DNA from 2 places in the Vogesella oryzagri genome. Region 1 is predicted to be linked to the other one. Evidence: predicted binding sites of a transcription regulator. Region 1 holds the regulator's gene; the other holds the start of a gene.
The links. The regulator FNR, encoded in region 1, switches genes on or off when oxygen is low (the NO sensors DNR and NnrR bind a similar motif). The targets are predictions, from matches to a motif close to TTGATNNNNATCAA.
Positions count from the first base shown of each region.

Region 1 (7,180 bases):
TGGCTGTTCGGCCGCTTCAGCATTGCCGACGCCATGTTCGCGCCGGTGGCGTGCCGCTTCGTCAGCTACGGCATCGAGTTGCCGCCGCTGGCGGCCGCCTACGCCGACCATGTGCTGGCCGATGCAGCGCTACTGGAGTGGTTCGACGCCGCGGAAACCGAGCAGGCTGCCACGCTGGCCTAGCCCGCCGGCCTGTCCGTTTGGCCGCCGCGGTAGTCGGCCGCGCGCCAAGTCATTAGAATGGCGGGCTTTTTTGTTGGGACATCACACATGAGCACACCGTTCATCATCGGCATCGCTGGCGGCAGCGGCAGCGGCAAGAGCACGGTTACCCACAAGGTACTGGAAGCGATCGGGCCGGAGATGGCAGCCGTGATCGTGCAGGACTACTACTACCGCGACCAGAGCCACCTGTCATTCGAGCAGCGGCTGGGCACCAACTACGACCATCCGCAGGCCTTCGACTGGCCGCTGCTGATCGAGCATATCGACGACCTGCGCAATGGCCTGGCCATCGACATGCCGGTGTACGACTTTGCCCGCCATAACCGCGCCGAGGAAACCGTGCGCATCCAGCCGGCGCCGGTGATCGTGATCGAGGGGCTGTTCCCGCTGTACGACGCTGCGCTGCGCGACATGATGTCGCTGAAGATCTTCGTCGATACCGACGCCGACGTGCGTTTCATCCGCCGCCTGAAGCGCGACATCGCCGAACGCGGCCGCATCACCGACAACGTGATCGAGCAGTACCTGGCCACGGTGCGGCCGATGCACAACCAGTTCATCGAGCCGACCAAGCGCTTTGCCGATGTGATCCTGCCGCACGGCGCCAACGAGCCGGCGGTGGACATCATCACAACCAAGGTCACCAGCCTGATCGGTTAGCAAGTTTCTGATTCTTTGCAACTTTCCGGCGGCCTTCCCCTCCAACCCGCCATATCGCCGCCAGGCCCAAGGTTGGCCGCAGCGCTTGTTGCCAGTGCCCTGGCACTTTGCGGTAAAACGGCAAAGCGGCCACCGCAGTTGCACGGCCGGGTCTGGACGCAGCACCCAACGCTGCCGCCAGCTAGCCGGTTGGCCGTCGGCTTATTCACCACCACAGGAGCAACCATGGTCACCCTGAAACCGCGCAACCCGTTTGCGCATGCACCACAGATGAAGAAAGGCGGCGCCCACCAGCGCAGTGCCTCCGGTGCCCGCTTCGGCAACAAGCAAGCGTTGCTGGCCGAGCTGGACGACTGGTATGAGGAATACCGGGACGCGCCCGCCACCGAACGCATCACGGAGGCGGACGGTAGCGACAAACCGGGCTGCGGCCCGGTTTTTTTGCGCCTGCGCCCGCTTGGCGGCTACCACGCCCGGCACTAAGCAATCCGTCGCGGCCCAGTCTGCGCTGACCTTGCCTTGCCGCTCACCGCGATACCCATCTGCCAGTGGCCGCCACTCCCCTCTCCGGCACGCCCTACTCACCGTTACACCGTCTCGCCACCGCCGCCGTGACAGCGCCAATTTAAATATGTACAATCGGCACATATTTAATTTGCCGTTGCCAGCGGCCCATGCCAAGCATCACCGGCAGGGAAGCGGCGAGCCCGCCATGGGCGCTGGCGCTTTTAAAAATGTATCAATTACACATCTAAAGGATGCACACATGCTGGATGCCGCTACCCGCCAACTGGTCAAAGCCACCGCCCCGGTACTGAAAGAACACGGCGTTACCCTCACCCGCCATTTCTACGCCCGCATGTTCCAGCACAACCCGGAACTGAAGCAGATCTTCAACCAGGGCCACCAGCAGGCCGGCAGCCAGCAGCAGGCGCTGGCCATGGCGGTAGCCGCCTACGCCGAGCACATCGACGACCCGTCGGTGCTGGCGCCGGTACTGGCGCTGGTGGCCAATAAGCACGCCAGTCTGGGCATCCGCGCCGAGCATTACCCAATCGTCGGCGGCCACCTGCTGGCCTCGATCCGCGAAGTGCTGGGCGATGCCGCCAGCGACGAGCTGATCGCCGCCTGGGCCGCCGCCTATGGCCAGCTGGCCGATATCCTGATCGCCGAGGAAGGCAAGCTGTACCAGCAGGCCGCCAACCAGCGCGGCGGCTGGAGCGGCTGGCGCGGCTTCAAGGTTGGCCGCAAGGTGGTGGAAAGCGAAGAGATCACCTCGTTCTACCTGCAGCCGGCCGATGGCGGCCCGCTGCCGCAGTACCGCCCGGGGCAGTACCTGTCGGTGCGCCTGCTGGTGCCGCAGCTGGGCATGATGCAGCCGCGCCAGTACAGCCTGTCATCCGCGCCCGGCGGCAATGCGCTGCGCATTTCGGTGAAGCGTGAAGCCGGCAATAGCACCCCGGCCGGTATGGTGTCCAACCAGCTGCATTACGCGGTGAACGAGGGCGACCATCTGGACGTGGCGCCGCCGATGGGTGATTTCTTCCTGCATGAAGAACGCAGCACGCCAGTGGTGCTGCTCAGCGCCGGCGTTGGCACCACGCCGATGCTGGCAATGCTGGAACAGCTGCTGCAGCAGAACAGCCCGCGCAGCATCCGCTACCTGCACGCTTGTCGCCACGGCGGTGTACACGCCTTCCGCCAGCAGCTGGCCAACTGGGCACGCGAATACCCGCAACTGCAAAGCCAGGTCTGGTACGAACACCCGCGTGCCGAAGACATCGCCGGTCGCGACTACCAGCACGTTGGCCGCATCGAGCTGGCCGCAGTGGCTGCCAGTGCCATCCTGCCGGATGCCGACTACTACCTGTGCGGGCCGCTGCCGTTCATGCAGCAGCAAAAAGCCGCGCTGCTGGCGCTGGGGGTGGACGCCGCGCGCATCCACGCCGAGGCCTTCGGCACCGGCGGTGCCGGGGTGTAATTGAGGCCGGCGCCCAGCAAGCGTATGCTCTGTGCTTTGTCCCTGACACTGCCGCCATGCAACTGACGCACTTTACCGACCTGGGCCTGCGGGTACTGATGTACCTGAGCTACCCGCAGCGCGCTACCCCGGTCACCATCAGCGAAATTGCCGAACGCTTTGGCGTGTCGCGCAATCACCTGGTCAAAGTGGTGCATTTCATGGCGCAGCACGACTGGCTGGCCACCAGCCGCGGCAAGGGCGGCGGGCTGGCGCTGTCCCGCCCCGCCGCGCACTACCGGCTGGGCGAGGTGATCCGTTCGCTGGAAGACATCGGCGACCTGATCGACTGCGCCGAACCGCCATGCTTCCTGCGTGGCCGCTGCCAGCTGAAAGGCGTGCTGGACGAAGCACTGAGTGCTTTCTTCGCCGTGCTGGATCGCTATACGCTGGCCGACGTGGTGGCCACGCCGACCGGCGAGGCCATCGCCGTGCTGCACATGATGGGCGTCCACAACCGCAGTTGACCCCGCCACCGGCCAAGGTTGGCCGCAAACAAAAAGCCCGGCATGCCGGGCTTTGTTGCGTGCAGCGCAGGCTGGGCGCGGCGTCAGATGGTCTTGGAGTAGCGTGCCTTGGTTTCGCGTTCGCGCAGGTGACGGTCGAACACCATGGCGATGTTGCGGATCAGGAAGCGGCCCTTCGGTGCCACCATCAGGAAGTCGCCATCGAAGGTCAGCAACCCCATGTGCTGGAATTCGCGGATCAGCGGCAGCTCATCGGCAAAATAATTGGCGAAGTTGATGGCGAAGGTTTCTTCGATTGCCTCCACCGACAGCGAGAAGCGGCACATCAGCGACTGGATCACGCTGCGGCGCAGAATATCGTCCTGGGTCAGCGTCATGCCGCGCAGTACCGGCAGGTGGCCGGCATCCAGCGCCGCATAGTAGGCGTCGATGTCCTTTTCGTTCTGCGAGTAACAGGGGCCGACCTTGCCGATGGACGACACCCCCAGCCCGATCATGTCGCAGTCGGCGTGGGTGGAATAGCCCTGGAAGTTACGTTGCAGCCGGCCCTGCTGCAGCGCGCGGGTCAGTTCGTCGTCCGGCTTGGCAAAGTGGTCCATGCCGATGAACACGTAGCCGGCGTCGGTCAGCTGCTGCACCGAGTTCTGCAGGATGTCCAGCTTGTGCGCGGCCGTGGGCAGGTCGGCCTCGTTGATGCGGCGCTGCGGCATGAACACGGTCGGCAGGTGCGCGTAGTTGTACAGCGCGATGCGGTCCGGGTTCATCGCCAGCACCTTGTCCACGGTGCGGCGCACCGAGTCGGCATTCTGCAACGGCAGGCCATAGATCAGGTCCACGCTCACCGACTTGAAGCCGGCTTCGCGCGCAGCATTGATCACGGTGAGGGTTTCTTCCTCGCTCTGGATGCGGTTTACCGCCTGCTGCACCGCCGGGTCGAAGTCCTGGATGCCCACGCTCATGCGGTTGAAACCCAGTCGGCCCAGGTGCAGCACGGTGTCGCGGCCAACCTTGCGCGGGTCGATCTCGATGGAGAACTCGCCATCCGGCAGCAGCTCGAAATGCTGGTTGATGGCCGCCATCACCCGGCTGAGCTGCTCGTCGGAGAGGAAGGTCGGCGTGCCGCCGCCAAAATGCAGCTGGATCACCTTCTCGCGGTAGCCGAGACGGCCGGCCACCAGCGCGATTTCCTTTTCCAGGTAGTCCAGGTATTGATCGGCGCGGCTCTTGTCCTTGGTGATGATCTTGTTACAGCCGCAGTAGTAGCAGATGGTGTTGCAGAACGGCACGTGCACATACAGCGAAATCGGCCGATGGCTGGCACCGATGGCATGCTGCTGCAGCCAGTGTTCGTAATCTTTCACCCCAAAACCGCCGTGAAAACGGTCGGCAGTGGGGTAGGAAGTGTAGCGCGGGCCGGAACCTTCAAGTTTTTCGATAAGCTCTCGATCGAAAACACATTGGGTGGGCATAAAGGGGGCGGTGGGTGTCATAATTTTCTGGCTTGGAAAACTGGTGGTGGGCTGGTAAATTTGCGCTAATTGACACTTGCCACGCTTTGACGCGTGTCAAGCAAGCCTCTAGCCTTGCGAAAACCGGAACCCATGACCGAGCAAACCCCCTCCCTGCACACGCTGAAAGTGTCGTGCTCCAACTGTAGTTTGCGCGAACTCTGCTTACCAGTCGGCCTGAACCGGGAAGAAATGGCCCAGCTGGATGCCGTTATCCGCCAGAGCCGCCGCCTGAAGCGTGGCGAATACCTGTTCCGCTCCGGCGAAGGCTTCCGCTCGCTGTACGCGGTGCGTACCGGCTTCTTCAAGACTTGCGTCTCCAGCCAGGACGGCCGCGAGCAGGTCACCGGCTTCCACATGTCCGGCGAGCTGATGGGGCTGGACGGCATCTCCGCCAGCCAGCACGGCTGCGATGCCATCGCGCTGGAAGACAGCGAGGTGTGCGAGCTACCGTTCAACCGCATGGAAACCCTGGGCCGCGACATCCCCAGTCTGCAGCACCACTTCTTCCGCCTGATGAGCCGGGAAATTGTGCGCGACCAGTCGGTGATGCTGCTGCTGGGCAATATGAAGGCCGAGGAACGGTTGGCCGCCTTCCTGCTCAACCTGTCGCAGCGCCTGGCCGCGCGCGGCTTTGCCGCCAACGATTTCATCCTGCGCATGAGCCGCGAGGAAATCGGCAGCTTCCTGGGGCTGAAGCTGGAAACCGTCAGCCGCACGCTGTCCAAGTTCCAACAGCAAAGCTGGCTGAAAGTGGACCACAAGCACATCCAGATGCTGCAGCCGGAAGCACTGAAGGCGCTGGTAGCCGGCTGCTCACAAGCCAACAGCCTGCGCTGAACCGCAGCGCCACCACAACGCCCCGCACTGCGGGGCGTTTTGCTTGTCGGCCCGATACTAGATGGCGCCGATCGACAGCGCCGCCGCCAGGGTGGCGCCCAGTTCTGCCGCGGCCGCCAGCGCCGCCTCCGTCACCTCGCCCTTCACCAGCACGGGTGGCAGCGCTTCGTGCAGCGGGTAGCCGCTGGCGATGCGGCGGATGGCGCTGAGCGCGCCCTGGCCGTCGTTGCCGGCGCTGATGATCACCGCGTACGGCAAGCCCGCCACCTTGCCCTGTGCCGGGTAAAAGGTCCGATCGAGAAAATCCTTCAGCGTGCCGGCCATGTAGCCGAAGTTTTCCGGCGTCGCCAGCACCAGCGCGTGGCAGGCCAGCAGGTCGTCGATGCCGGCGTCCAGCGCCGGTAGCAGCCGCACCGCCACATTGTCCTCGCCGCCGGCCGCCGCCGCGGCCGCCGTCACCAGCGCCAGGGTGTGGCCGCTCTGGCTGGCGTAGACCAACAGCAGGGTTTTCATGGTGCGCCTACGATGCGGCCAACTTGCGCTGCAGCTCGGCCAGCATGCCGGGCAGCGGCCAGTCGTCGCGCACCACGAAGCCGCGGGCGATCTCGTGCCAGTCGCCGTCCGCCCCCGGCGTCAGCTCCGCCACCAGCCGTGCGCCGTCGACCGCCGCCAGCTCGGCCTGCAGCTGTACCAGGGTCAGCACCGCAGCAGCCTCGGCGCGTGCCGGCGCCAGCCAGCTCAGCCGTGGCAGCAGCAACCAGCGGCTGTCGGCGGCGTGTTGCGGCCAGGGTTCGGACAATCGCCGCCACCAGCCGCAGCAGGCATCCGCATTGAAGGGAAAAGCCGGGCGCGGCGCCCCCGGGTAGAACAGCCAGCCGGAAAGGCGGCTGTAGGCCGGGCAGCCGGCAAAGCCCGGCGGCAGCTTAGCCGCCGGATGGCAGGACAGCGCCAGCTGGCTGGCCAGCTTGCGGTACTTCAGCGGCCAGGCATCGCGCAGACTGGGACCGACCAGCTCGCCGCCGGCGGCATCCAGCTGCAGATAGAACTTGCTGGCCGCCTCCAGATGCAGCGGCTGGCCGTCGATGCGCAGCAGGTAGTCGAATTCGCCGATGCTGCGGCCGTGCTCGGCCAGCGGCAGGTTGGCCGCCACGCAATCGATATGCGGCGCCAGCTGGAACCAGAATTCGAGCAGCGACTCGGCATACACCCCCAGCCGCCGCGTGGGACGCGCAGCCAGCCAGTCGAGCAAAGGCTGCGGCGCGGCATCCAGCGCCATCAGTTGCGGCCAACCTTGCGGCCCCAACAGCCGGGCACAGTCGATTTCGGCACCGCTGTGCCACGGCGCCGGGCAACTCAGCAGAAAGGCCAGATCGCGCACCGGCTGGCAGCGTAGTGCGCTGAGGCCTTCGGCCAGCCGGTGACGGTAGCTCATGACTCGTGACCGTCCTTGTCGCCGTCCT
Region 1 covers NZ_JBEFLD010000006.1:123,074-130,253, forward strand. Annotated here, with positions in the region: gene ABNW52_RS12570 (glutathione S-transferase family protein) at 1-183, shown strand, start outside; gene udk (uridine kinase) at 271-885, shown strand; gene ABNW52_RS12580 (hypothetical protein) at 1,111-1,368, shown strand; gene hmpA (NO-inducible flavohemoprotein) at 1,598-2,866, shown strand; gene ABNW52_RS12590 (Rrf2 family transcriptional regulator) at 2,923-3,372, shown strand; gene hemN (oxygen-independent coproporphyrinogen III oxidase) at 3,456-4,862, opposite strand; gene fnr (fumarate/nitrate reduction transcriptional regulator Fnr) at 4,974-5,720, shown strand; gene ABNW52_RS12605 (flavodoxin family protein) at 5,778-6,233, opposite strand; gene ABNW52_RS12610 (DUF1853 family protein) at 6,241-7,152, opposite strand; gene ABNW52_RS12615 (RNA methyltransferase) at 7,149-7,180, opposite strand, start outside.

Region 2 (7,180 bases), on a different contig from region 1:
CCACAGCATGATTTCGGTGTACACCGTCTGTGGACAGGAGTAGCCGCACCACAGCCGGCCGGCGATGGTGGTCCAGGCGAACAGACCGAAGGCGCTGATCATCAGCAGTGCGGCAAGGTAGACAAAGTCTTGCGGCATGATGGTCAGGCCCAGCAGGTAAAACTTACGGTTGACCAGGTCGAACAGCACGGCCTGGCGACCGTTCCACTGCAGCCAGGGCAGACCGAAGTACAGCAGCTGGGTGGCCACCACAAACAGGATGCGCCAGTTGGCGAACAAACCTTTCACACTGCGCGGATAGATTTTTTTCTGGGCGGCGTAGAGCGAAACGGTTTCAATTTTGGGGTTTTCGACTTTGACGGCTATGTCTTTAAGCTTGTCGGTCATGGTGGGATTCCTGCAAGAAATTTCCGTCAAGGGCATGCGTCATTGTATGGCCTTGGCGCAAACTTCTGGGGCGGTAAATGATTTATAAAAAAATATACTGATAGTGCAAAAGATACTGCCCGCTTGCGCGGGCAGTATTGAGCGGTATCAATTACTGAGCTTTGCCGTTATGGGACAGGCCATAAACGTAAGAAGTCAGCAGGTGTACCTTGCCGTCGCCGAGGAAGTCTTTCCAGGCCGGCATCTGGTTGTTGCGACCGTTGGTGATGGTCTCGATGATGGTCTTTTCGGTACCGCCATACAGCCAGACGTTGTCGGTCAGGTTCGGCGCGCCGACAGCCTGGTTGCCCTTGCCGTCAGCACCGTGGCAGGCCGAGCAGATGGCAGCAAAGGTTTCCTTGCCGCGTACTGCGCGTTCTGCATCATGCTTCTTGCCGGACAGCGACATCACGTAGTTGGCCGCATCCTTTACCTTGTCCTCACCGAAGGCCGCACCGAAGGCCGGCATCTGACCATGACGACCGCCGCTGATGGTGGTCTTGATGACATCCGGCGTACCACCGTACAGCCAGTCGTTATCGGTCAGGTTCGGGAAACCCTTGGCACCGCGTGCATCAGAGCCGTGGCACTGTACGCAGTAGGTCTGGAACAGACGCTTGCCCATGGCCTGGGCTTCCGGATCGGCAGCAACAGCCTTGACGTCCTGTTTCAGGAACTTGTCGTACAGCGGCTGATACTTGGCTTCCGCCTGGGCCTTCTCTTCGGTGTACTGACCGACGGAAGTCCAGCCGCGCAGGCCTTTCCAGGTACCCAGACCCGGGTACAGGGTCAGGTAAGCGGCACCGAACACCAGTGTGATGTAGAACATCAGCATCCACCAGCGCGGCAGCGGGTTGTTGTACTCGGCCAGGTCGTCATCCCAGACGTGGCCGGTAATTTCAACCTGCTCACCTTTCTTGACCGTGGTTTTCGACTGCGTGAACAGCAGGTAGGCGAGGCCTACGAAGCCCACGATTACCACGACGGCGATATATACGCCCCAGAAGTCACTTACGAAATCACTCATTACTCAGGCTCCGTTGGAAGCGTCTGACTTGTTCGGCAGCTGGTCATCTTCATCCAGCACCAGCTTGGCCGCCTCGTCATAACGCTTCTTGGATTTTTTGCCGAAGGCACCTATCGCGATCACGATGAACACGGTAAAGCAGAACACCGTGAACAAGATACGTGCCAGGTTGGTCCAGTCCATGGCTTAGCGTGCGTTCTTCAGTGCCAGACCCAGGCCCTGCAGGTAGGCAACCAGCGCATCCAGCTCGGACTTGCCTTCGACCATGGCCTGGCCTTCGGCAATTTCCTTGTCGCTGTACGGCACGCCTACCTTGCGCAGCGCGGTCATCTTGGCGGCAACGCCTTCCGCATCGGCCAGGTTACGCGCCAGCCACGGGAACGCCGGCATGTTGGACTCCGGCACCACGTCGCGCGGGTTGGTCAGGTGCACACGGTGCCATTCGTCGGAATAGCGACTGCCGACACGCGCCAAGTCCGGACCGGTACGCTTGGAGCCCCACTGGAACGGGTGGTCGTAGACCGACTCACCAGCAACGGAGTAGTGGCCATAACGTTCGGTTTCGGCGCGGAACGGACGGATCATCTGCGAGTGACAGGTGTAGCAGCCTTCGCGGATGTAGATGTCGCGACCGGTCAGTTGCAGCGCGTTGTACGGCTTCACGCCGGCTACCGGCTCGGTGGTCGACTTCTGGAACATCAGCGGTACGATCTCGACCAGGGCTGCCACGCTGATTACCAGCAGGGTCAGCACGATCAGGTACGCTACGTTTTCTTCAATCAGTTTCTGGATTTTTTCCATGATGTTTCCCTTGGCCCCTTAGTGCGCGTGAGCGGCAACAGCCGGGATCTTGGCATCAACGGCACGGCCGGCAGCGACGGTGCGGAAGGTGTTGTAAGCCATGAGCAGCATGCCGGACAGGAACAGCACACCACCCAGGAAGCGTACGAACAGGTACGGGTAGGAGGCTTTCACGGCTTCAACGAAGGCGTAAGTCAGGGTGCCGTCTGCGTTCAGCGCACGCCACATCAGGCCCTGCATCACACCGGCAATCCACAGCGAGGCGATGTACAGCACCACGCCCACGGTAGCCAGCCAGAAGTGCGCCTCGATCAGCTTCACGCTGTGCATGCCGTCACGGCCGAACAGGCGCGGCAGCAGGTAGTACATGGAACCGATGGAAATGAAGGCAACCCAGCCCAGTGCGCCGGAGTGCACGTGGCCAACGGTCCAGTCGGTGTAGTGCGACAGGGCGTTCACGGTCTTGATCGACATCATCGGGCCTTCGAAGGTGGACATGCCGTAGAAGGACAGCGATACCACCAGGAACTTCAGCACCGGGTCGGTGCGCAGCTTATGCCATGCGCCGGACAGGGTCATGATGCCGTTGATCATGCCACCCCAGCTCGGAGCCAACAGTACCAGCGAGAAGGCCATACCCAGCGACTGGGTCCAGTCCGGCAGGGCGGTGTAGTGCAGGTGGTGCGGACCAGCCCACATGTAGGTGAAGATCAGCGCCCAGAAGTGCACCACGGACAGGCGGTAGGAGTACACCGGACGGCCAGCCTGCTTCGGTACGAAGTAGTACATCATGCCCAGGAAGGCGGCGGTCAGGAAGAAGCCCACCGCGTTGTGGCCGTACCACCATTGCACCATGGCATCCACGGCGCCGGCATATACCGAGTAGGATTTCCACATGGAAACCGGTACTTCCAGGCTGTTGACGATGTGCAGCAGGGCCACGGCCAGAATGAAGGCACCGTAGAACCAGTTGGCCACGTAGATGTGCTTGACCTTGCGGATGGCGATGGTGCCGAAGAACACAATGGCGTAGGCAACCCAGACGATGGTGATCAGGATGTCGATCGGCCATTCCAGTTCGGCGTATTCCTTACCGGAGGTCAGGCCCAGCGGCAGGGTGATGGCGGCCAGTACGATGACCAGTTGCCAGCCCCAGAAGGTGAATGCGGCCAGCTTGTCAGACAGCAGGCGAACATGGCAGGTGCGCTGAACCACGTAGTACGACGTGGCAAACAGTGCGGAGCCGCCAAACGCGAAAATCACGGCATTGGTGTGCAGCGGACGCAGACGACCGTAGTGGAACCAGGGCCCAAAATTGAGCTCCGGCCACACCAACTGGGCCGCAATAATCACGCCAACCAGCATGCCGACAATGCCCCAGACTACGGTCATTATCGAAAACTGGCGCACCACCTTATAGTTATAAGTGGATTGCGTATCCATTAGGGTTTTCTCCAAGGTTGCGAACTAGAACGTGTGAAACCGGTGACTTGAAGTCCGGGTGCGTACCCCCATGTTGTACAGGAGGCCCGGCAAGTCGCGGGAACCGAGGCGTGAGATGCGGCTGCCAGTAGCAGTGCGACTGCACTGCAATAACCTTGGCAAACGCCGCCCGGAAACGCGCTCGATCCCCAGTTGTTCAACGGGCGATTCTAAATCAATTCGGGCATGAGCCACTAGTCGATAGAGAACCGGGTGGTCGCAAATTGCGCGAATGGCACCGTTTGCAGACCCACTCCCGCCATTGACATGCAGGCGATTATATTGTCATCGCCTTGTTCGCTATTGACGCATATCAAGCCGTAAGGTCAGGCGCAGTTCAGGGTGGCTGGTGCTAGAATTCGCGCTTCTTCTGTTTTCCTCCGGACTGCCTCCATGTCTACCGCTGTCAGCTATCGCATCCGTCCTGTCTCGCCCGAGGCTCACCTGTTCGAAGTGTCGATGACCGTGGCCCAGCCGGCGGTGGCCGGGCAGGTGCTGCGCTTGCCGGCGTGGATTCCCGGCAGCTACATGATTCGCGAGTTCGCGCGCCATATCGTGTCTATCCGCGCCGAAAGCGGAAAGAAAGCGGTGGCGCTGAGCAAGCTCGACAAGCACAGCTGGCAGGCGGCGCCGGTCCAGGGCGCGCTGACGGTGCATTACACCGTGTATGCCTTCGATCTGTCGGTGCGCGGCGCTTATCTGGATGGCGAGCGCGGCTTCTATAACGGCACCAGCGTGTTCTTGCAGGCCGACGGCTGCGAGCACGAGCCGTGCGAAGTGGAAATCCTGCCGCCACAAGACAAGGCGCAGGCCAAGTGGAAGGTGGCTACCAGCCTGCCGGCACACGACATCAAAAAATCTGGTTTTGGCCATTATCGTGCGGCCAACTACGACGAACTGATCGACCATCCGGTAGAACTGGGCGAGTTCGAGCGCGTTAGTTTCAAGGCCTGCGGCGTGCCGCATGAATTCATCGTTTCCGGCAAGTACAAGGCGGACCTGAAAAGGTTGGCCGCAGACACCAAGCGTATCTGCGAGTGGCAGGTCCGCTTCTTTGGTGAGCCAGCGCCGTTCGAGCGCTACGTGTTCATGCTGTTCGTCGGCGGCGATATCTACGGCGGGCTGGAGCATCGCGCCTCCACCGCGCTGGTGGCCAGCCGCGACGACTTGCCGCAGGCGGGCGAGGACGGCATCGGCGACGGCTACCTCAAGCTGCTGGGACTGATCAGCCACGAATACTTCCATACCTGGAACGTCAAGCGCATGAAGCCGGCGGCGTTCACCCCGTATGACCTGAACCGCGAAGGCCACACCACCCTGCTGTGGGCGTTCGAGGGCATCACCTCCTACTATGACGATCTGGCGCTGGTGCGCAGCGGCCTGATCGACGAGCGGCGCTATCTGGGCCTGCTGGCCAAGACCATTACCGGGGTGGCGCGCGGCAACGGCCGTAACAAGCAGACGCTGGCCGATTCCAGCTTCGATGCCTGGACCAAATACTACCGCCAGGACGAGAACAGCCCCAACAGCATCGTCAGCTACTACACCAAGGGCGCGCTGGCGGCGCTGGCGCTGGATTTGCACATCCGCCAGCACACCGCCGGCGCCAAGAGTCTGGATAGCGTGATGCTGGCGCTGTGGCAGAAATGGCTGGCGGATGGCCAGGGCCTGGCCGAGGATGAATGGGAGCGCGTGGCGGAAGACACGACCGGCCTCAAGCTGGGCAAATTCTTCGACATGGCGATCCGCTCCACTCGCGAGCTGCCGCTGGCGGAACTGCTGGCCACGCAGGGAGTCGAGATGCAACTGCTGCCCGCCGATAGCTCGGCGGATAGCGGCAGCGTGGTGGACGAAATCGCGCCTGCTTCCATGCGGCCAACTCTGGGGGTGAAAACTGCCAGCGATGCGCAGGGCGTCAAGCTGACTGCCGTGCTGGATGGCGGTGCGGCACAGGCTGCCGGCCTGGCTGGCGGCGATGTGGTCATCGCCGTGGATGGCCTGAAGGTGACGGACCTGGACAAGGCGATCCGTCGTTGCTGCAGTGGCGACAGCATCAAGCTGCATGCCTTCCGCCGCGATGAGCTGCTGAGCTTCCGTGTCACGCTGCAGGACACGCCGGCCGATACCTGCCGCTTACGTTTGGCAGAGCAAGGCGGTCGCTGGATCAAAGGCTGAGCGCAGCGTTAACAGAACATGACCGGGGACGCGTCAGCGTCACAACGATAAAGGCGGGCGCACGGCGACCCGTCCTACCCTTTGCAGGATTGAAGTAGATGAGCCAACAACCGCAGATCAAATACCGCAGCGACTACCAGCCGCCGGCCTACCTGGTGGACAAGGTCGACCTGACATTCGACATCATCGAAGACACCCTCACTCGTGTGCATTCGCGCATGGTGATGCGCCGCAACCCGGCATCGACTGCGGCCAACGTGCTGCAGCTGGATGGCAGCGCCAAGCTGGCCAGCGTGACGCTGGACGGCGACAAGTTGGCCGCCGATGCCTACACGCTAAGCGCCGACATGCTGAGCATCGTCAACGTGCCGGACAGCTTCATCCTGGACGTGGAAACCGAGATCGACCCGGTGGCCAATACCAGCCTGATGGGGCTGTACGCTTCCGGCGGCAGCAACCTCTACACCCAGTGCGAGCCGGAAGGCTTCCGCAAGATTACCTTCTACCCGGATCGCCCGGATGTGATGGCTAAGTTCAGCACCACCATCATCGCCGACAAGGCGAAGTACCCGGTGCTGCTGTCCAACGGCAACAAGGTGGGCGAGGGCATGCTGGACAAGAAGCGCCACTGGGTAAAGTGGGTCGATCCATACAAGAAGCCGTCCTACCTGTTTGCGCTGGTAGCCGGCAAGCTGTCCGCGTTGCGCGACAACTACACCACCCGCAGCGGTCGCAACGTGCTGCTGGAAATCTGGACCGTACCGGCCGATCAGGACAAGGTGGCGTTCGCCATGGGGGCGGTAAAGCGCTCGATGCAGTGGGACGAGGAGCGCTTTGGCCTGGAATACGACCTCGACATCTACATGATCGTGGCGGTGGGCGACTTCAACATGGGGGCGATGGAAAACAAGGGCCTCAATATCTTCAATACCTCGGCGGTGCTGGCGCGGCAGGACACCTCCACCGATGCTGATTTCCAGCGCGTGGAAGCCATCATCGGTCATGAATACTTCCACAACTGGACTGGCAACCGCGTTACCTGCCGCGACTGGTTCCAGCTGTCGCTGAAGGAAGGCCTGACCGTGTTCCGCGACCAGGAGTTCAGCTCCGACCTGGACAGCCGCGCGGTGAAGCGCATCCAGGACGTGAAGAACCTGCGCCAGCTGCAGTTCCCGGAGGATGCCGGCCCCACCGCGCACCCGATCCGCCCGGACAGCTATATCGAGATGAACAACTTCTACACCATGACGGTGTATGAAAAGGGCGCCG
Region 2 covers NZ_JBEFLD010000007.1:84,700-91,879, forward strand. Annotated here, with positions in the region: gene ccoG (cytochrome c oxidase accessory protein CcoG) at 1-387, opposite strand, end outside; gene ccoP (cytochrome-c oxidase, cbb3-type subunit III) at 539-1,453, opposite strand; gene ABNW52_RS13875 (cbb3-type cytochrome oxidase subunit 3) at 1,457-1,636, opposite strand; gene ccoO (cytochrome-c oxidase, cbb3-type subunit II) at 1,640-2,254, opposite strand; gene ccoN (cytochrome-c oxidase, cbb3-type subunit I) at 2,273-3,697, opposite strand; gene ABNW52_RS13890 (M61 family metallopeptidase) at 4,130-5,911, shown strand; gene pepN (aminopeptidase N) at 6,010-7,180, shown strand, end outside.
Region 2: the regulator FNR is predicted to act here: its motif matches at 4,040-4,053, upstream of ABNW52_RS13890 (M61 family metallopeptidase).